DNA from 3 places in the Parvibaculum sp. genome. Region 3 is predicted to be linked to each of the others. Evidence: predicted binding sites of a transcription regulator. Region 3 holds the regulator's gene; each other region holds the start of a gene.

Region 1 (6,506 bases), 600 kb from region 3:
CATGATGCGGCGAAGCACATAGCCGCGGCCTTCATTGGACGGCATCACGCCGTCGGCCAGCAGGAAGGACGACGAGCGCAGATGATCGGCGATAACGCGGTGGCTCACCGTATGCGGGCCATCGGGATCGCTCTTCGATGCCTCCGCCGAGGCGACGATCAGCGCGCGCATCAGATCGGTCGCGTAATTGTCATGCGTGCCCTGCAGCACCGCCGCCATGCGCTCGAGCCCCATGCCGGTGTCGATCGAGGGCTTGGGCAGGTCGAGGCGCGATCCGTCGGCCTGCTGTTCATATTGCATGAACACCAGGTTCCAGATTTCGATGAACCGGTCGCCGTCCTGATCCGGGCTGCCGGGCGGGCCGCCGGGAATCTTGTCGCCGTGATCGAAAAAGATTTCCGAGCAGGGTCCGCACGGGCCCGTATCGCCCATCGACCAGAAATTGTCGGATGTCGGAATGCGGATGATGCGGCTCTCCGGCAGGCCGGCAATCTTCCGCCACAGGCCGAACGCCTCGTCGTCTTCGGCATAGACGGTCGCGATCAGGCGCTCTTTCGGCAGCCCGAATTCGGCCGTGACCAGCCGCCAGGCAAATTCGATCGCCTCGGCTTTGAAGTAGTCGCCGAAGGAGAAATTGCCGAGCATCTCGAAGAAGGTGTGATGCCGCGCCGTGTAGCCGACATTGTCGAGATCGTTATGCTTGCCGCCGGCGCGCACGCATTTCTGCGACGATGCGGCGCGAACATAGGGGCGCTTTTCCTGGCCGGTGAAGACGTTCTTGAACGGCACCATGCCGGCATTGGTGAAGAGCAGCGTCGGATCGTTGTTCGGCACAAGCGGCCCCGAGGCGACAACCTCGTGGCCCTCGGTCCGGAAGAACTCCAGGAACTTCGCTCTGATCTCGTTGAGGCCGGCCATGGTTTCGTTGGTCTCGCAATCGGGCTTCGGGAATATCCGCGAACAGCGCGACCGAAAAGCCCGCCATTCGCCCGTTTATTCCCCGATTATCCGGAAAAATCCAGCGCCCCGAGCTTTTACCTGCCGCCCCGCCGACTGTCCAGAATGGCCCGCCAAACGGCACAAATGAAAACGGCGCCGGAGGGTACCCGGCGCCGCTTCGGCTCTCATCAGGAAACGAGAAACACGGGGTTCAGGCGCTGGCCTCCAGATCGCCGTCGTCATCCTCGCTGGAGGGTTCCGCCTGCATGATCTGCTCGGCGATCAGACCGGCATTCTGGCGGACCGCCGCCTCGATTTCGGCGGCCATGTCGGGATTGTCCTTGAGGAACTGCTTGGCGTTCTCGCGGCCCTGACCGATGCGCTGGCTGTTGTAGGAGAACCAGGAACCGGACTTCTCGACGATACCGGCCTTGACGCCGAGATCGACAAGCTCGCCGGTCTTCGAAATGCCCTCGCCATACATGATGTCGAATTCGACCTGCTTGAAGGGCGGTGCGACCTTGTTCTTGACGACCTTGACGCGGGTCTGGTTGCCGACCACCTCGTCGCGCTCCTTGATCGCGCCGATGCGGCGGATGTCGAGCCGGACGGAGGCATAGAATTTCAGGGCATTGCCGCCGGTGGTCGTTTCGGGGCTGCCGAACATCACGCCGATCTTCATGCGGATCTGGTTGATGAAAATGACCATCGTGTTCGACTTGGAAATCGAGGCGGTGAGCTTCCGGAGCGCCTGGCTCATCAGCCGCGCCTGGAGGCCGGGCAGACTGTCGCCCATCTCGCCTTCGAGTTCGGCCTTGGGTGTCAGCGCCGCGACCGAGTCGATCACCAGCACATCGACGGCGCTGGAGCGCACAAGCGTGTCGGCGATTTCGAGCGCCTGCTCGCCGGTATCGGGCTGGGAAATCAGCAATTCGTCGAGCTGCACGCCGAGCTTGCGGGCATAGATCGGGTCGAGCGCGTGTTCGGCATCGACAAAGGCGCAGACGCCGCCCTTTTTCTGGGCTTCGGCAATGGTTTGCAACGCCAGCGTGGTCTTGCCGGACGATTCCGGCCCGTAGATTTCGATGACGCGGCCGCGCGGCAAGCCGCCGATCCCCAGCGCAATGTCGAGGCCGAGCGATCCGGTCGAGATCGCCTCGATCTCCACGATCTGCTCGTTCTTGCCGAGCCGCATGATGGAGCCCTTGCCGAACGACCGCTCGATCTGGCTGAGAGCGGCGTCCAGCGCCTTCTTCTTGTCTGAATCGTCTTTCACGAGGCTCACAACATTCTTTGACATGACCGGTTTCCCCTTATTCCATTGCCCGCCGAGTCGCGCAATGCGGTTAATGTACCGGTTTTGTTCTCAGTAGCAATGGAATTTTTAAGTTGTTGATCTTGTTATATTATCTAGAACGTGTTCGCTGGAAGTTCCGTCATTTCGCGTTCATCACTTCCTTGACGGCCGCCGCAAGCTGCTTCAGCGAAAAGGGCTTGGGCAGGAAGTGGAATTCCTGTTCGGGATCGAGGCTTTTGGCGAAGGCATCCTCCGCATAGCCGGACACGAAGATGATCGGCGTGTCCGGCAGCTTGTGCTTCAGCTCCTTGGCCATGGTCGGCCCATCCATGTTGGGCATCACGACGTCGGACACCACGAGATCGATACGGCCCTCATGGGCATCGACCACCGCAAGCGCCGCCTCGCCGCTCTCGGCCTGCAGCACCTCATAGCCGCGCGTCGCCAGCGCCCGCGCCGCAAAAGTGCGCACGGCGTCCTCGTCCTCGACCAGCAGGATCGTCCCCTTGCCGGTGAGATCGGAAGGCTCCGGCGGCGCGGCGGCCAGCGAGATTTCCTCCTGCTTCCGGTCGGCCGCCGTTTCGACATAGCGCGGCAGATAGATGCGGAAGGTCGTGCCTTTGCCGACCGTCGAATAGGGGAAGATGAAGCCGCCCGTCTGCTTGACGATGCCATAGACCGTCGAGAGGCCGAGCCCTGTGCCCTTGGAGGGATCCTTGGTCGTGTAGAACGGCTCGAAAATCTTGCCGAGATTTTCCTTCGGAATGCCGTGGCCGGTATCGGCAACCTCGATCAGCACATATTCGCCATGCGGCATCAGCGCGTGATCGAGCGCCCGGCTGTCGGCCTCCGACACATTGGCGGTGCGGATCGTCAGACGCCCGCCCTCGTCCGGCATCGCGTCTCGCGCGTTGACGGCGAGATTGATGACGACCTGCTCAAGCTGGTTCTGGTCGACCTTGACGAGGCCGAGATCGCGGCCATGCACGATCTTCAGTTCGACCTTTTCGGTGAGCAGCCGCGCCAGCAGGTTCTGCAGTTCGGCCAGCGCATCCGTCAGGGACAACACCTTGGGGCGCAGCGTCTGCCGCCGCGAGAAGGCCAGCAACTGGCGCGTCAGGTTGGCGGCGCGGTTGGCGTTCTGCTTGATCTGCACGACGTCGGCAAAAGATGGATCGCCCGCCTGGTGGCGCGCCAGCAGCAGATCGCAAAAGCCGATGATCGCCGTCAGCAGATTGTTGAAGTCGTGCGCGACGCCGCCCGCGAGCTGGCCGACGGCCTGCATCTTTTGCGACTGCGCGAATTGCATCTCGAGCGATTTCTGTTCGGTCGCATCGACCAGATAAACGACCAGCGCCGCGCCCTCGCCCGCATCGACGCGTGCGGCATAGAGCTGGCCGACCCGCTCGGCGTTGCGCTGCAGGTGAATATCGACCGCGGCGCCCGACAACTGCCCCGTTCGCGCGCGACCCAGCAATTCGTCGACGGCCGGCCGGTCGTCCTCGGCCACGAGATCGGCGAGCCGCATGCCCCGTTCGACGCTCTCGCCGACATAGCCGACAAAGGCGCTGTTGGCATTGTCGATCCGGCCGTCCTGATCGACCGTCGCAATGCCGATCGGCGCATTGTTGAAGAAGCGCGCAAACCGCATCTCGGCGTCGCGGGCCGTCACCTCGGCCTTGTCGCCGGTCGTCCGGTTGAGCACCAGCGCAAAGATATGCCCCGGCCGGCCGCGCACGCCCTCAAGCCTGCTGCGAATGATGCGGACCGGCACGGCGCGGCCCTCCGGTCCCTTCAGATCGAGATCGAGCGGCGCCATTTCGCCGTCCGGACCGCCTTCCCCGTCGGTCAGCGCCGGCGCTTCGCCAAGCGCCAGATCGGAAAGCGTCAGGCCGCGCCCGGTGACATGCGCCGGTTCGACATCGAGCCAGCGGCCAAGCGTCGGATTGAGATAGACGATGGCGCCGCGTTCGGCATCGGCGGCGAAGAAACCGACAGGGGCGTTCTCGATATAGGAAATGGACCGCTTGTGCGTGCGCTCGGCGAGTTCGGCGCGGTCGCGCTCCACCGTCAGGTCGCGAAACAGCCAGACGGCGCCGCCATCGGCACCGCTGAGCGGCCGCACCACCACTTTGTAAAGACGCTCGACGCCGCCCGGCGTCTCGAAACGGACATCTTCTTCCGCGGCAAAGCCGGTGCGCGCGGCCTGTGCCAGCCGGAAGGCCACTTCGGCCATGTCGCCCCGCCCCGCCAGAAGCCGCTCCAGCGGCGCCGGCCGGTCGAGATCGAAGCCGCCCGCCAGCATCCGGTAGGCCTCATTGGCAAACAGGATCGAACCGCGCCGGTCGGTGGCATAGCAGGGATCGGGCAGCGCGTTCAGCGCCTCGCCGGCAGCCAGCGGCGACCGGCTCAACGCATCGGCATTGCTGCCGGAAAAGCTGTAGAGAACGGCACCCGCAATCGCGACCAGACCGGACACGGTCAACGCGCCCGGCACACCGAAGGCGTGAACGCCGGCTGTATCGAGCAATGTCGTGACGACACCGATCGCGACGCCGCCAAGGACGATCCAGCGCCGCGCCGGTAACACCCGGCCGGCACTGCCGTCCGCCGCCTGCCGATCGGCGGCTGCACCGTCGATCGTGTCGGCATAATCGGCCGGCGTCTCGGCCATTCCCAACTCCCGGTCTGGTTTGCCGTCAACGGGTTTGTCGTCCGCCTGTTTGCCGTCGAAACACACGGCGCACAGCCGACAACCGGCCCGAATCACTTCCGGCCGCGTCCGCCGGTCATCTTAGCCTTAAGCCGCATCACATAGCCAATCACCTCGGCGACGGCCTTGTAGTGTTCCGGGTTGATTTCCTGGTCGATCTCGACAGTCGCATGCAGCGCGCGGGCGAGCGGCGGATTTTCGACAATCGGCACATCGTGCTCGATACCCATTTCACGGATGCGGAAGGCGACCGCATCGACGCCCTTGGCGACGCAGACCGGCGCGCCCATGCCCTGTTCATATTTGAGCGCCACGGCATAGTGGGTCGGGTTGGTGATGATGACGGTCGAGGTCGGCACGGCGGCCATCATGCGCTTGCGCCCGCGCTCGACGCGGATCTGGCGCAGCTTCGCCTTGACCGTCGGATCGCCTTCCATCTGTTTGTATTCGTCCTTGACCTCCTGCACGGTCATGCGCTGCTTCTTCATCCATTGCAGCCGCTCGAAGAGATAATCGAGCGCCGCAACGACCGTCATCACCGCAATCACGCCGGCAAACATCTTCAACGCCAGCTCGCGCACCAGCGGCAGAAGCTGGGCGATCTCCCATGTCATCATCAAGGCCAGCCGGTCGCGCTCGGGCCAGATGATCAACGTTGCAACGACGCCGACAACCGAGAGCTTGACGATGCCCTTGGCAAGGTTCATCAGGCTTTTCGCGCCGAAAAGGCGCTTCAGCCCTTCCTTGGGCGAAATCTTCGAGAGCTTCGGTTTCATCCTGTCGGCCGTGAACACCGGCGCGTGCTGGATGACGTTTCCGAGCAGCGCCGCCAGGATGAGGATCGCCAATGGCGGCAGCAACGCGCCGAACGCGGCGCCGCCGATGTCGAGCCAGATCTTGCGCAGGTGATCCGGGTCCATCGGAATGGCTTCCGGCTGCGCGAGGAATATCTTGAACGTGCCCGACAGCGAACTCACCGTCGACGTTCCCATCAGCGCAATCGCGATCGCGGCGCCCAGCATCACGAACCAGGTGCTGACTTCCTGGCTCTTGACGACATCGCCCTTCTTCTGGGCTTCTTCCAGTTTTCGGTGTGTTGGTTCTTCTGTTTTTTCCGAATCGTCATGTTCCGACATGGGCGTGCCCCTCGCCTAGCCGACAAACATGGAGATCGTCTGCTCAAAGCTCTGCAGGAACCATGTCATCATGGCGCCGAGCAGCAGCATCAGCAGAATGAGACCGAGCCCGATATTGGCGGGCATCGCGATAAAGAAAATCTGTATCTGTGGCATCAGGCGCGAAAGGATGCCGATGCCGAGATAGAAGATCAGTCCGAACACCAGAAACGGCGCCGCAAGCTGCAATCCGAGCCGGAATGCGCCGGACACGATCTTGACGACCATCTGCGTGAAATCGCCGACCGGCAGCGCCGCGCCGGGACGGAAAATTTCGTAGCTGTCGCGCATCGCCACGATCAGCAAATGATCGAGACCGGTCGCGAAGATCAGCGTCACCGCAAGCAGCGACAGGAAGTTGGCGATCATCACGCCCTGCATG
Region 2 (6,506 bases), 1.7 Mb from region 3:
CTGCGACAACGCTTCGAGCGCGGCGCTGCCGTCGCCCGCGATATCGACATCGTGACCGGCGCCCTTGAGCGCGCGCATCACGAAAGTTCTGACATCGGGTTCGTCTTCGACGACAAGAATGCGGGCCATCCTCAGCGCTCCACAAAGCCGACAAACGGCAACTGGCGATACGCGTGAGCCATGTCCATGCCGTAGCCGACGACGAAACGATCGGGACAATCGAAGCCGACGAAATCGGCGGTGAAGTCGACGGCAAGCTTGCCGGGCTTGCGCAGCAGCACGCAGCTCCTGACCGAGCGGGCGCCCCGCGCCGCCATCAGGTCGGTGGCAAAGGCAAGCGTGCGTCCCGATTCCAGAATGTCGTCAACGATCAGCACATCGCGTCCCGCGATCTCAGCCTCGGTGTCGCGCACGATCCGAACCTCGCCGAGCGACAACGTGCCCGCGCCATAGCTCGACAGGCCGATGAAATCCATGTCGGGTTCGGCGCCCGCGTCATGCAGCGCCCGCAGGAGATCGGCGGCAAAAATGAAACTGCCCTTGAGGATCGGAACGACGAGAGGTTCGCGGCCCATCGCGGCGGCGATCTCGCCCGCCAGCGCATGAACGCGCTTGCCGATTTCTTCCGCCGGGTAAAGAACGGAGATACGGGCGCCCGGCGGCGCGATGCGGCTCAAGGTGCTATTCCGCCGCAGGCGCGCCGCCATTGGGCGCAGCATCGTCCTGTTCGCGGACGAAACGAACCTCGATGTCGCGCGCCTCGACGGGCGGGCTCGAGAGACGGGTGATGAAATTCGTCGCTTCGTCCGGTGGCAGCTCGTTTTGGCCGAGCGCCAGCGTCCAATGATAAAGTTCGCGTTGCGCGCCATCGCGCAGACCGACGCGCAAGCGTGGCAGCGCCACCGTCTTGCCGCTGACATTGACGATTTCGCCGGAGACGGCCAGCACCGGGAGCCCCTCCTCTTCCTGCCGCTCATAAGCGACATTGCGGAATTCGAGGCCGCGCAAATTGACCGGCGCACCGACGGCCGCATAGACCTTTGTGGTGGCGGGCCAGAACGAGGCGATGTCGGCGCGCCATTGATAGCCGCCCGCAAGCGTGGCGCCCGCGAACAGCACCAGCACGACCCAGCCGGCGGCATTGAGCACCTTGCCGCGCCGCATGGAGGCCGCGCGCCGGACCTGGGCGCGGAACCGGTTGCCGATATCGGCCGTGGCGCTGACGGGCGCAACCGCGGGCGCATCGCCAAAAACCACATCGTCGTCGCTGTCGGGCGCGGGCGGCTCGCCCGCCGCCTTGCCCGACACGGGGGCGTCTGCGACAGGCGCGGCCTTCTCGCCGAAAATCTTCTTGCGCGACGCAGCCGCCGCAAAGACCGGCGCGGGCTCAGCGGCCGGAACGGGCTCGACCGCGGCGGGCGGGCTATCATCGAGATCGGCGGGCGGCGCCTGATGCCAGCTCTGGCCGCATTTGGCGCAACGCACTTTCCGTCCCGACGGTGCGAAGGACGAAGCCTCCACCGGGTATCGCGTCGAGCAGGACGGGCAGGTAATGATCATCCGGGACATTCGATTTGGCATTGAAGAAAACAGGCCGCGATCGGAGCGTAGCGCGCCCGGCCACGATCCGCATTTCCACAAGCCTATTGAAAGCCGCACCATGGTTAAAGGCGCGTTAAGAAGATGCGGTCAAAAGCTCGAAAGGCGAGGCAGGACGCCGTTTTTCGCGTCGCCGGTCTGCTTGGGCGCCGCGGTTCCATGATACCGTCGCTGCCATGATTCGCTTCGAAAATGTGGGCATGCGCTACGGCATGGGGCCGGAAGTGTTGCGCGACGTGAGTTTTCACCTCGCGCCGGCCTCCTTCCATTTCCTGACCGGGCCGTCGGGCGCCGGCAAGACCTCGCTGCTGAAGCTGATGTTTCTGGCGACGCGGCCCTCGCGCGGCCTGATCACGATGTTCGGCAAGGACATTGCGACGCTGCCACGCGCCGAGCTGCCGCCGCTGCGCCGCCGCATCGGCGTCGTCTTTCAGGAATTCCGGCTGCTCGATCACCTGACGACCTATGAGAACGTGGCGCTGCCGCTGAAAATCCAGGGCCGGGGCGAGGAAAGCTACAGGGCCGATGTCGAGGAACTCCTCGCATGGGTCGGACTCGGCGACCGCATGAGCGCCCGGCCGCCGACGCTTTCGGGCGGCGAGAAGCAGCGCGCCGCCATCGCGCGGGCCGTCGTCGCGCAACCCGACCTGTTGCTGGCCGACGAACCGACCGGCAATGTCGACCCCGAAATGGGTCAGCGCCTGTTGCGCCTCTTCGTCGAACTCAACCGCCTCGGCACGTCGGTATTGATCGCAACCCATGATCGCGCGCTGGTCGAAACGGCGGGCGCGCCGGAACTGGTGCTGCACAAGGGAGGGCTGACGATCCGTGGCTGATACCCCCCGCCGCCCAGACCCGGCGCCGACCTTTCACAGCGAGCCGCGTGGTTTCGGCGCCGCCCTTGCCGGCCTGCTGGTCGAGACCCGAAGCGTGATGCCGGCCGCCGGCGCGACCGGGCTTTCGCTGGTGCTGGTCATCGCGGCCATGTGCTTCCTCGCCAGCCTCGCGCTCGGCGCCGCGCTCTCGGTCGAACGTGTGGCCAGCGACTGGACGAGCGATCTCGCCGGCGCGCTCACCGTGCAGATCAAGCCCTCGCCCGACACGCCGCCGGAGGAACAGATCGACGCCGTGATGGCCGTGCTCGACGGAACGCCGGGCGTTCTTTCGGCAACCGCGCTTTCCCGCGCCGACACCGAGGCAATGCTCGAACCCTGGCTCGGCGCAGGCAATGTGACCGGCGACCTGCCGCTGCCGCGCCTCGTCGACATTCGCATCGATGCCGCGGCACCGCCCGATCTCGCCGCGCTCGCCGACGTCATCGCCGCCGCCGCGCCGGGCGCAACGCTCGACACACACCGGCAATGGCGCACCGAGCTGCGCCGCGCGGCGCGGGCCGCCATTTTTCTCGCTTACGGCATTCTCGCCGCCGTCGCCGCGACCACAATCGCCATCGTGACGTTTGCGACGCGCGCCGGGCTGTCGGCGAACCGCGAGGTCGTGGAAGTCCTGCACCTGATCGGCGCGCGCGACAGATTTATCGCCGCAGAAGTGCAGCGGCACTTCCTGCATCTCGGCTTTCGCGGCGGGTTGATCGGGCTGGCGCTTTCGGTCGCGACTTTCCTGGTCCTCAACCTGACGGGCAGCGGCGACGGGTTGTTCATGGTCCCGATATCGGGGCTTCAGCCCGAGCACTATCCGGTGCTGGCCGCCGTTCCTTTCGCAGCTGCGGCCGTTGCCGTCGCGACGGCGCGGATAACGGTCATGCGCAGCCTCGAACGGATGCTCTGAACGGACATTTGAGGGCGCTCCCGTGTTCGCCTTGCCATACCTTGGCCCCAAGCGGGTATGCTAGGCTGCCATTTTCGACATGGCGCCGGCGGCAACGGCCGGCACGCAAAACCAGACAGCGCAACCGATGAGACGGGTACGGGCATGAAGGCCGGCGACGCGCCACGAGATGACAGGAACCGGGGCATTGTCCGCATCGGGGCGGGTCTTGCGGCGCTGCTCGCGGTTGCCTATGCGGGCGGCTTCTTTCTCTTCACCGCCGAACTCGATCGTACACCGCCCGCCGATGTGCCCGTGGCGGACGGCATTGTCGCGCTGACCGGAGGACCCGACCGCATTACCGTCGCCTACCGGTTGCTCGACGAGGGCAAGGGCATGCGGCTGCTGATCACCGGTGTGCATCCCGACGTGACGCCCATATCGCTGAAGAACATCGTACCGGGCGACGCTGAAAAATTCGACTGCTGCGTCGATCTCGGGCGCATGGCCGAGAACACCATCGGCAACGCCGCCGAGACCGCCGACTGGGTCCGGCGAAACGATTACCGCTCGGTGATCCTCGTCACCAGCACCTACCACCTGCCCCGCGCGCGGCTGGAACTGCGCCGCGCCATGCCGGCGGTCGAAATCGTCGCTTATCCGGTTTTCCAGGACACGTTGCATCTCGACGGCTGGTGGGCCTATCCGGGCACCACACGGCTGCTGGTCTCCGAATACACCAAGTTTCTGCTCGCGCTGGCCTATCGCCAGTCTTCCATGCCGTCCTGAACGGCCTTCCGCATAGAGGATCCCGACCTTGCTCTGGCTCCGGTCTGCCGCCTTCAATCTTACCTTCTACGCGATGTCGGTTGTCGCCGTGATCGCCGCCACGCCCGCCCTCTTCTTGCCGCGCCGTTTCACCCATGGCGCGATCCGCTGGTGGTCGCACACGACGCTTTGGCTGCTGCGCGTCCTCGCCGGCACGAACTACGAGGTGCGGGGCAAACTGCCGGAGGGCGCGGTGCTGGTCGCCTCCAAGCATCAGTCGATGTGGGACACCATCGCCATGACGGCGATCCTCGACCGCCCCGCAATGGTGCTGAAGCGCGAACTCCTGTGGATTCCCTTTTACGGCTGGTACGCTCAGAAGGCACGCATGATCGCCATCGACCGCGGGGCCGCATCGCAAGCGATCCGCCGCCTGATCGCGCAGGGCAAGGCGGCACTCGCCGAAAAGCGCCCGATCGTGATTTTCCCCGAAGGCACACGCAGCGCGCCGGGCAGCAAGCTCGACTACAAGCCGGGCGTCGCCGCGCTCTACCGGCAGCTCGACATTGACTGCGTGCCGGCCGCTGTCAATTCCGGCCTCTTCTGGGGCCGGCGCGGCTTCCTGCGCCACCCCGGCACCATCATTGTCGAGTTTCTGGAGCCGATCCCGGCCGGCCTCGACCGCAAGAGCTTCATGGAGACGCTGGAGACCCGCGTCGAAGCGGCGGCGGCACGTCTTCTCGCTGAATCCGGACGCGCCGGAGCCCTTGTGGAAAAACATCCCGTCACTACAGGCTGAAACCGGGGAAAACGCCGATTTATTATGTTTTTCAATATCCTGGTTTAGGCTGACTTGTGGATAAATTACGTACAAACCAAGAACATTGATTTGCGCCCGAGCCGCGCCTAGGCTGCCCCCATGAAGAGCATCGCCGAACAGATCTGGGAGATGAAATACCGCCTGCACAAGGCGGACGGGACGCCTGCCGACCTGACGTTGGCGGACAGCTGGGCGCGCGTCGCCACCGCGCTGGCCGAGGTCGAGGCGCCGGAAATGCGCGAGGCCTGGGCCGCGCGCTTCCGCGAGGCGATGGCCGGGTTTCGCTTCCTGCCGGCCGGCCGCATCCTCGCCGGCGCCGGGACGGGGCGCGACGTGACGCTCTTCAACTGCTTCGTGATGGGCGAAATCCCCGACACGATGGAAGGCATTTTCGAGAACCTGAAGGAAGCCGCGCTGACCATGCAGCAGGGCGGCGGCATCGGCTACGACTTCTCGACGCTGCGCCCGAAAGGCGCGCCGGTGCTCGGCGTCGGCGCGGACGCGTCCGGCCCCCTGTCCTTCATGGATGTGTGGGATGCGATGTGCCGCACCATCATGTCGGCGGGCGCGCGGCGCGGCGCGATGATGGCGACGATGGCTTGCGACCATCCGGACATCGAGGCCTTCATCGACGCCAAGCGCGAGCCCGGACGCCTGACCATGTTCAATCTTTCGGTGCTGGTCAGCGATGCCTTCATGGCGGCCGTGAAGGCGGATGCCGACTGGAATCTCGCCTTCGGCGGCACGGTCTACAAGACGCTGAAGGCGCGCGCGCTGTGGGACAAGATCACCGCCGCGACCTTTGCCTGGGCCGAACCCGGCGTCATTTTCATCGACCGCATCAATGCGCGCAACAATCTCTACTACGCCGAGACGATCCACGCGACCAACCCATGCGGCGAGCAGCCGCTGCCGCCCTACGGCGCCTGCCTGCTCGGTTCGATCAATCTCGCCGCGCTGGTGAAGGCGCCCTTTACCGACAAGGCGCGCATCGACGAGGTGGAGCTTGCCGATCTGGTGCATGTGGCCGTGCGCGCGATGGACAATGTGGTCGACGTGTCGCGATTCCCGCTGCCCGGGCAGCGCCACGAGGCGCAGGCCAAACGCCGCATCGGCCTTGGCGTGACGGGGCTCGCCGACGCCCTCATCATGTGCCGCGCGCGCTACGGCTCGGAGGCATCGCTGAAGCTGATCCGGACCTGGATGAAAGCGCTGTCGCGCGCCGCCTATCTCGCTTCGGTCGACATCGCGAAGGAAAAAGGCCCCTTCCCGCTTTTCGTCGCCGACGCCTATCTCGCCGGCGAGACCGTTTCAACGCTCGACAAGGATGTGCGCGACGCCATCGCAAAACACGGCATCCGCAACGCGCTCGTTACCTCGATCGCGCCGACCGGCACGATTTCGCTTTTCGCCGGCAACGTCTCGTCGGGCATCGAGCCGGTCTTCGCTTACAGCTACACGCGAAAAGTGCTGCTGCCCGACGGCACACGGCGCGAGGAACGCGTCGAGGACTATGCGGTCGAAAAATTCCACGAGATTTTCGGCGCCGAGA
Region 3 (6,506 bases):
AAATGCGCTCGAAGTGGCGCGGCTCGCCGGCATCATGGCGGCAAAGCGCACGTCCGATCTCATACCGCTCTGCCATCCGCTGGCGATAACGAAAGTCGAAGTCGATCTTGTTCCGGATGCAAAAAACGCTTCGGTCGAAGTCGTCGCGACCGTGAAGGTGACCGGACAAACCGGCGTCGAAATGGAAGCGCTCACCGCCGTCAGCGTCGCCTGCCTGACGCTTTACGACATGGCGAAGGCCGTCGACAAGGCCATGACCATCGGCGACATCCGCCTCACCGCCAAGTCGGGCGGCAAGTCCGGCGCCTACAAGGCGAAGTAGCCGATGGCGCAGCAACCTCTCCTTTCGGTCGAAGAAGCGCGGGCGCGGATTCTGGCAGCGCTTTCAACGACGCAATCCGAAATCGTTTCTCTGGCGCAGGCGTCGGGCCGCGTTCTCGCCGAGGAAGCGATCGCGCGGCGGACGCAGCCGCCCGCCGATCTTTCGGCGATGGACGGATATGCCGTGCGTGCCGACGACGTTGCGAACGTACCGGCACGGCTCCGCGTCATCGGCACCGTGCCGGCGGGTGGATCGTATGACGGCATGCTCGGACGCGGCGAAGCGGTGCGTATATTCACGGGCGCACCTTTGCCCAACGGCGCCGACAGCATCGTCATCCAGGAAGACACTGTGCGCGACGGCGAAACCGTCACTGTCAACGAAGCCGCACAACGCGGACAGCATGTGCGTGTCACCGGCCTCGATTTCCGCACCGGCGATGCCGGGCTTCCGGCGGGCCGCAAACTTTCATCCGCCGACATCGCCTTTGCCGCGGCGATGAACCTGCCGACGCTCGCCGTTCACAAGCGTCCCGTCGTCGCCTTCTTCTCGACCGGCGACGAACTCGTGCCGCCGGGAACCGAACCCGGTCCGAACCAGATCGTCTCCTCCAACAATGCGGGCCTCGGCGCGCTGATCGCCGAAGCCGGCGGCATACCGCTCGACCTCGGCATCGCCCACGACAATGAAGACGATATTCGCGCCGTCGCGTCGCGCGCGGCGGATGCCGACATGCTGGTAACGCTCGGAGGCGCGTCGGTCGGCGAACACGATCTCGTCCAGCGCGCGCTGGCGCCCGCCGGTCTCGACATCGATTTCTGGAAGGTTGCGATGCGTCCCGGCAAGCCGCTGATGTTCGGCAGGCTCGGCCCGCTGCCGATGTTCGGCCTGCCCGGCAATCCGGTGTCGGCCTTCGTTTGCGCGACGCTCTTTCTGCGGCCCGCCATCGCGCGCATGCAGGGCGGCGACAGCGCGCTCCACACGACGCTGGCGCGGCTCGGCAAACCGCTCCCCGCCAACGGTCCGCGCGAAGACTATATTCGTGCGGCGCTTGACCACGTTCCGCATGAGCTTCCCGTCGCCACGCCCTTCGATCGGCAGGACAGTTCGATGCTGTCCGTCCTTGCCCGCGCCGGATGCCTGGTGATCCGGCCCGTCGGGGCGCCTGTCGCCCAAGCCGGTGATTCTGTTACCGTTTTGCCGCTTCGGTCCTGACTTATCCACAATTGCGCTTGACAGACGCTTGAGAACCAAACTAGAACGTTCGCAGTCGTTTTTGTTTTGTTCCCGAGGCGCCCGGTGGCGTCGCGAGCGCAAAGGGAGAGACCGGAGCCGATGCTGACACGCAAGCAACACGAGCTGCTGATGTTCATTCATGAGCGGATCAAGGAGAGTGGCGTTTCGCCGAGCTTCGATGAAATGAAGGAGGCGCTGGACCTGCGTTCCAAGTCCGGCATTCATCGCCTCATCACAGCGCTCGAGGAACGCGGCTTCATCCGCCGTCTTGCCCATCGGGCCCGGGCGCTCGAAATTCTCAAGCTTCCCGAATCGGCGTCGCCGAGCCTCGCGACCATGCGCGGCAAGGGCTTCTCGCCCAGCGTCATTGAGGGCGGCGGCCGGGCCAAGGCAACGAGCCGCGATCTTGCCCCGGCGCGCGAGGCCGGCGAAACGATGACGCTGTCGGTGATGGGCCGTATCGCTGCCGGCACGCCCATCGAGGCGCTGCAGGAAGAAAGCCATCAAGTCAGTGTACCGCTCAATCTGCTCGGCACGGGCGAACACTACGCGCTCGAGGTCAAGGGCGACTCGATGATCGAGGCCGGCATTCTCGATGGCGACACGGTTCTCATTCAGCGCTGCGACACGGCGGGAAGCGGCGACATTGTGGTCGCGCTGGTCGATGGCTATGAGGCAACGTTGAAGCGGCTGCGCCGGAAGGGCGCGTCGATCGCACTCGAAGCAGCTAATCCAGCCTATGAGACGCGCATCTTCGGTCCGGACCGGGTCAAGGTGCAAGGCAAGCTGGTCGGGTTGCTGCGCCGCTACTGATTTCAGTTTTTTCGTTTGCGCTGGACCCAGGGACGATTGCCGCGCATTTGCAGCGATGTTGCGACGATGATTTTTCCGTCTTCGTCGAACGTCAGCGCGGTGGCACCCTCCCGCCAAAGGTCGAAATAGTCGAGAACGACATCGGCGCCGCACTCCCGCCGCGCGCGCCGTGACAACGGCACCTGCGCGATAACCACATCGGCCAGCGCGCAATCCTCCATCGCCGCGTCGAGCGTCTTTGCGAAAGCGACCACAGGCCGCCCTGCATCGCGATAGACACAACCATCAACATCGCAAAGCATATCGGGCGAACGCGCCGCCTCGCGCGGAGTGCGCCGGTCGCCGTCGTGCCGGAGCCATTGTTCGGCAGCATAGGCCGGTCGTGCGGCGCCGAGCGCCAGTCGCCCATCGGCGCCGCGAACCGCAAAGAGCGCCGCGTTGCGATCGATCAGAATGTCGTGCTTCGGTGCGGCGCCCCAAAGGGCAAGCCCGAGCAACATCGGCGCCAGGCCGAGATAGCGCCAGCTTTCGCGCCAGAGCGCCAGCCACAAGCCGCCGAAAACCGTCAGCAGCAAGGCATGGAGCGGCGCGTCGGCAACGAGACTGTCTGCGCCGTCCCAACTCGCCACTTCATGTGCGACGGTGAGCATACCGTCGACGCCGGCGCCCATGATCCAGAGGGCGGGCGCATCGAGGCCAAGCGGCATCAGCAGCAGTGCAAGCAGAGCCATCGGCATCACGACAATGCCGACCAGCGGCATCGCGGCCATGTTGCCGGCGAGGCCGTAGACGGCGATGCGGTTGAAATGAAATGCACCGATGGCGCCGGTCGCCGCGCCCGCAACGATGCTGGTGAATGCGAGGCCGAGCGCATAGGCGCCGATCCGTCGCGGCATGTTGGCAAGGCCGATGCGGTTCGGGCTCGACGTCAAGCCGCGGATGCGGTCACTCTCGTAGAAGGCGATCAGCGCGACGACGGCGGCGAAAGACATCTGGAAGCTTGCGCCGAGCAGGCTTTCGGGCCGCCAGAGCAGGATCAGGATTGCGGCCAGCGCGACGTTGCGGAGGCTGAGCGCCGGGCGGTCGAGCATGATGGCGACGAACATCAACGCGATCATGATCCAGGCGCGCTGGGTGGCGATGGCGGCGCCCGAGATCGCCAGATAGAACGTCGCACCGGCAAGCGCGACGGCGGCGGCCCATTTCTTGATCGGGTAGTTCAGCGCCAGCCGGGGAACCAGCGCCAGACCGGCGCGCACCAGCCAGAAAACCGAGCCACCGAAGAGCATCATGTGAAGGCCCGATATGGCCAGCACATGCGCAAGGCCCGCCGCCCGGAGATCGGCGGCAACCGCTTTCGGGATTGCCGCGCGCTCGCCGGTCACCAGCGCGGCTGACACGGCGCCCGCCGGTCCGCCGATGACGTGCCGGATGCGCGCGCCGATGCGGCCGCGCAGTTCGACCAGCATCGCCGTCACGCCGGTTGGCGGTTCCAGTTCTTCAGGGGCGGTGTAGGCAAAACCGACGCCGCCCAGGCTCTCGAACCAGACCTGCCGCGCATAGTCGAAGCCGCCCGGCAGCACCGGTTCCGGCGGCGGCATCAGGCGGGCGCGCAGGCTCACCGTGGCGCCGGGCGCGAGCGACGCCTCCTTCAGCCGAATGTTGACGCGGACGCGCCGCGGCAGCTCGTCCGTCCGCAGCCGCGCGAAGGATGCCGGTTCGAGCACCGCGACGAGGGCCCCCGTTTCGGTCTCCTCCACAGCGACGACCCGGCCGGTCAGAACCCCCGCCTGCGGCCTTTCGAGGACAGGGCCCGCCACCACATGGCTGCGAAGCGAGGCCGCCGCGAAGCCCAGCGCCACGCAGAGGAGGCCCGCCGCCAGTGGCGCAACGGCCGCGCGTTGCCGAAGCGGTATGAACGCAAGCGCCAGAACTGCGGCCGCCGCCAGCGCCGCGACCAGCGGCGGTTCGAAATCGTCCGCGAAATAGGCGGCAACGCCGGTCGCAATCAAAACCGGGGTCCACAGGAACAGCCGGTCGCCATCGGCCACCATGCAGCCGCGCAGCCACGCCGCCATGGCTGCCGGCGCATCGCCGAACGCAATGGCGCCCCGCCGAAGCCAAAGCCTGTCGACACGCTGCGCCGATAGCGCCAAAACCGCCCTCCGTGGGTCGAATACAGGCAAAGGCCGGCCTTAAGAGAGCGACCCAAGATACCGAACGCAAACGACTTTCCCGGATCCCGGCCAGCCGCCCTCGGGCTTGCGTTTCGGGCTTACGCTGCGTTGCCGCAATGTGCTAGAAATCCCCCTGCCCCGCAGCGGACCCTCAAGGCCTCGCGCCCCAGTTTCCGGGTCGAAGCTTGCCAACATTTACCGGAATTGCCTAGCCGCGCGGCTGCGGAGCCGGATCGCAGGAGATGATGAGCGAAAACAAGACAGTCATTACCCGTTTCGCGCCGTCGCCTACCGGTTATCTGCATATCGGGGGCGCCCGTACCGCATTGTTCAGTTGGCTCTTTGCGCGGCATCACCAGGGCAAGTTCCTGTTGCGGATCGAGGATACCGACCGGCAGCGTTCGACCGAGCCGGCGGTCGCTGCCATTTTCGAGGGCCTGCGCTGGCTCGGCCTCGACTGGGACGGCGAAGTCGTGCATCAGTTTTCGCGGCAGGCGCGTCATGTGGAAGTCGCCAACGCACTTCTGAGCCAAGGCAAGGCCTATCGCTGCTATGCGAGCCCCGAAGAGCTGGACGAGATGCGCGAGAAGGCGCGCGCTGAGGGACGCCCTGCCCGCTATGACGGGCGTTGGCGCGACCGCGATCCGTCAGAAGCACCCGCCGGCGTCAATCCGGTCATCCGCTTCCGCTCGCCCGACGAAGGCGAGACGATGGTTCGCGACCATGTCATGGGCGATGTGCGGTTCCCGAACGATCAGCTCGACGACCTCATCATCGTCCGGAGCGATGGAACGCCGACCTACAACCTGTCCGTCGTTGTCGACGATCACGACATGGGCATCACGCACATCATTCGCGGCGACGACCACCTGACCAATGCCGGCCGACAGAGCCAGATTTATGCGGCGCTTGGCTGGCCGGTGCCGGAGTTTGCCCATGTGCCGCTGATCCACGGACCGGACGGCGCGAAGCTCTCGAAGCGTCACGGGGCGCTCGGCGCCGAGGCCTATCGCGATATGGGCTATCTGCCGGAGGCGATGCGCAACTATCTTGTGCGCCTCGGCTGGAGCCACGGCGACGACGAGATTTTTTCGACCGAGCAGGCCATTGAATGGTTCAACCTCGACAGCATCGGCCGGTCGCCGGCGCGTTTCGACTTTGCAAAACTCGAAAACCTCAACGGCCATTATATCCGTGAGGCGGACGACGTCCGGCTTGCCGACGATACAATTGCGCTGATGGAGCGGCTTGAAGGCTGGGTCTGCGACGACGCCTTCCGCGCCAAGCTGATCGCCTCGATGCCGGGATTGAAGGAACGGGCAAAAACCTTGCTTGAAATCGGGCATGGCGCCGCCTTTCTGCGCGTACAGCGCCCGATCGCCCTCGACGACAAGGCGTCCCAGCTTCTGAACGGCGAGGCAAGGTCGCTGCTGAAGCGATTGCTCGACCGGCTGGAAATGAAGAACGACTGGGCGGCCGGCGAAATCGAGGCCGTCGTACGCAGCTTCGCGGAAGACGAGAACCTCAAGCTCGGCAAGGTGGCGCAGCCTCTTCGCGCGGCGGTGACCGGGAGTTCGGTTTCCCCACCCATTTTCGACGTGCTGGCGACACTCGGACGCGACGAGGCGCTCGGCAGGATCAAGGATCAGGCAGCCTGACCTCCAATTGCGGTTGGGTCAGCATGCAAGCAATATGGTATCAACACACGGTCCGGGCTGCCGTCTACAGGGCAGACCGGACAGACAGACAGGGACAGGCAGGCAAGCATGACAAAATTCGGAACCAAGGCCGGCGCGACTTCGAACGCGACCCTTTCGGTGGGCGGCAAGTCCTACGAGCTTCCTGTCTATGGCGGATCTCTGGGACCGAGTGTTGTCGATATCTCGACACTCTACGGCAAGAGCGGTCACTTCACCTACGATCCGGGCTTCACCTCCACTGCGAGCTGCGAATCCGAC

The links. Region 3 encodes LexA, which represses DNA repair genes until DNA is damaged. Its sites were predicted from a motif close to TGTTCNNNNTGTGTTCNG; they were not measured.
Region 1: recA (recombinase RecA) is a predicted target of LexA. The motif match lies at 2,290-2,307, and genes of this name have one in related genera.
Region 2: KF719_RS08505 (adenosylcobalamin-dependent ribonucleoside-diphosphate reductase) is a predicted target of LexA. The motif match lies at 5,001-5,018, and genes of this name have one in related genera.

What each region holds. Positions count from the first base shown of each region.
Region 1 covers NZ_JAHBYN010000001.1:605,302-611,807, forward strand. The annotation lists gene alaS (alanine--tRNA ligase) at 1-918, opposite strand, end outside; gene recA (recombinase RecA) at 1,151-2,239, opposite strand; gene KF719_RS03185 (ATP-binding protein) at 2,376-4,910, opposite strand; gene flhB (flagellar biosynthesis protein FlhB) at 5,003-6,085, opposite strand; gene fliR (flagellar biosynthetic protein FliR) at 6,101-6,506, opposite strand, start outside.
Region 2 covers NZ_JAHBYN010000001.1:1,699,588-1,706,093, forward strand. The annotation lists gene KF719_RS08470 (response regulator) at 1-129, opposite strand, end outside; gene hpt (hypoxanthine phosphoribosyltransferase) at 132-677, opposite strand; gene KF719_RS08480 (MJ0042-type zinc finger domain-containing protein) at 682-1,569, opposite strand; gene ftsE (cell division ATP-binding protein FtsE) at 1,776-2,435, shown strand; gene KF719_RS08490 (FtsX-like permease family protein) at 2,428-3,387, shown strand; gene KF719_RS08495 (YdcF family protein) at 3,532-4,155, shown strand; gene KF719_RS08500 (lysophospholipid acyltransferase family protein) at 4,184-4,933, shown strand; gene KF719_RS08505 (adenosylcobalamin-dependent ribonucleoside-diphosphate reductase) at 5,054-6,506, shown strand, end outside.
Region 3 covers NZ_JAHBYN010000001.1:4,533-11,038, reverse strand. The annotation lists gene moaC (cyclic pyranopterin monophosphate synthase MoaC) at 1-322, shown strand, start outside; gene glp (gephyrin-like molybdotransferase Glp) at 326-1,537, shown strand; gene lexA (transcriptional repressor LexA) at 1,658-2,371, shown strand; gene KF719_RS00035 (ComEC/Rec2 family competence protein) at 2,374-4,527, opposite strand; gene gltX (glutamate--tRNA ligase) at 4,794-6,206, shown strand; gene gltA (citrate synthase) at 6,315-6,506, shown strand, end outside.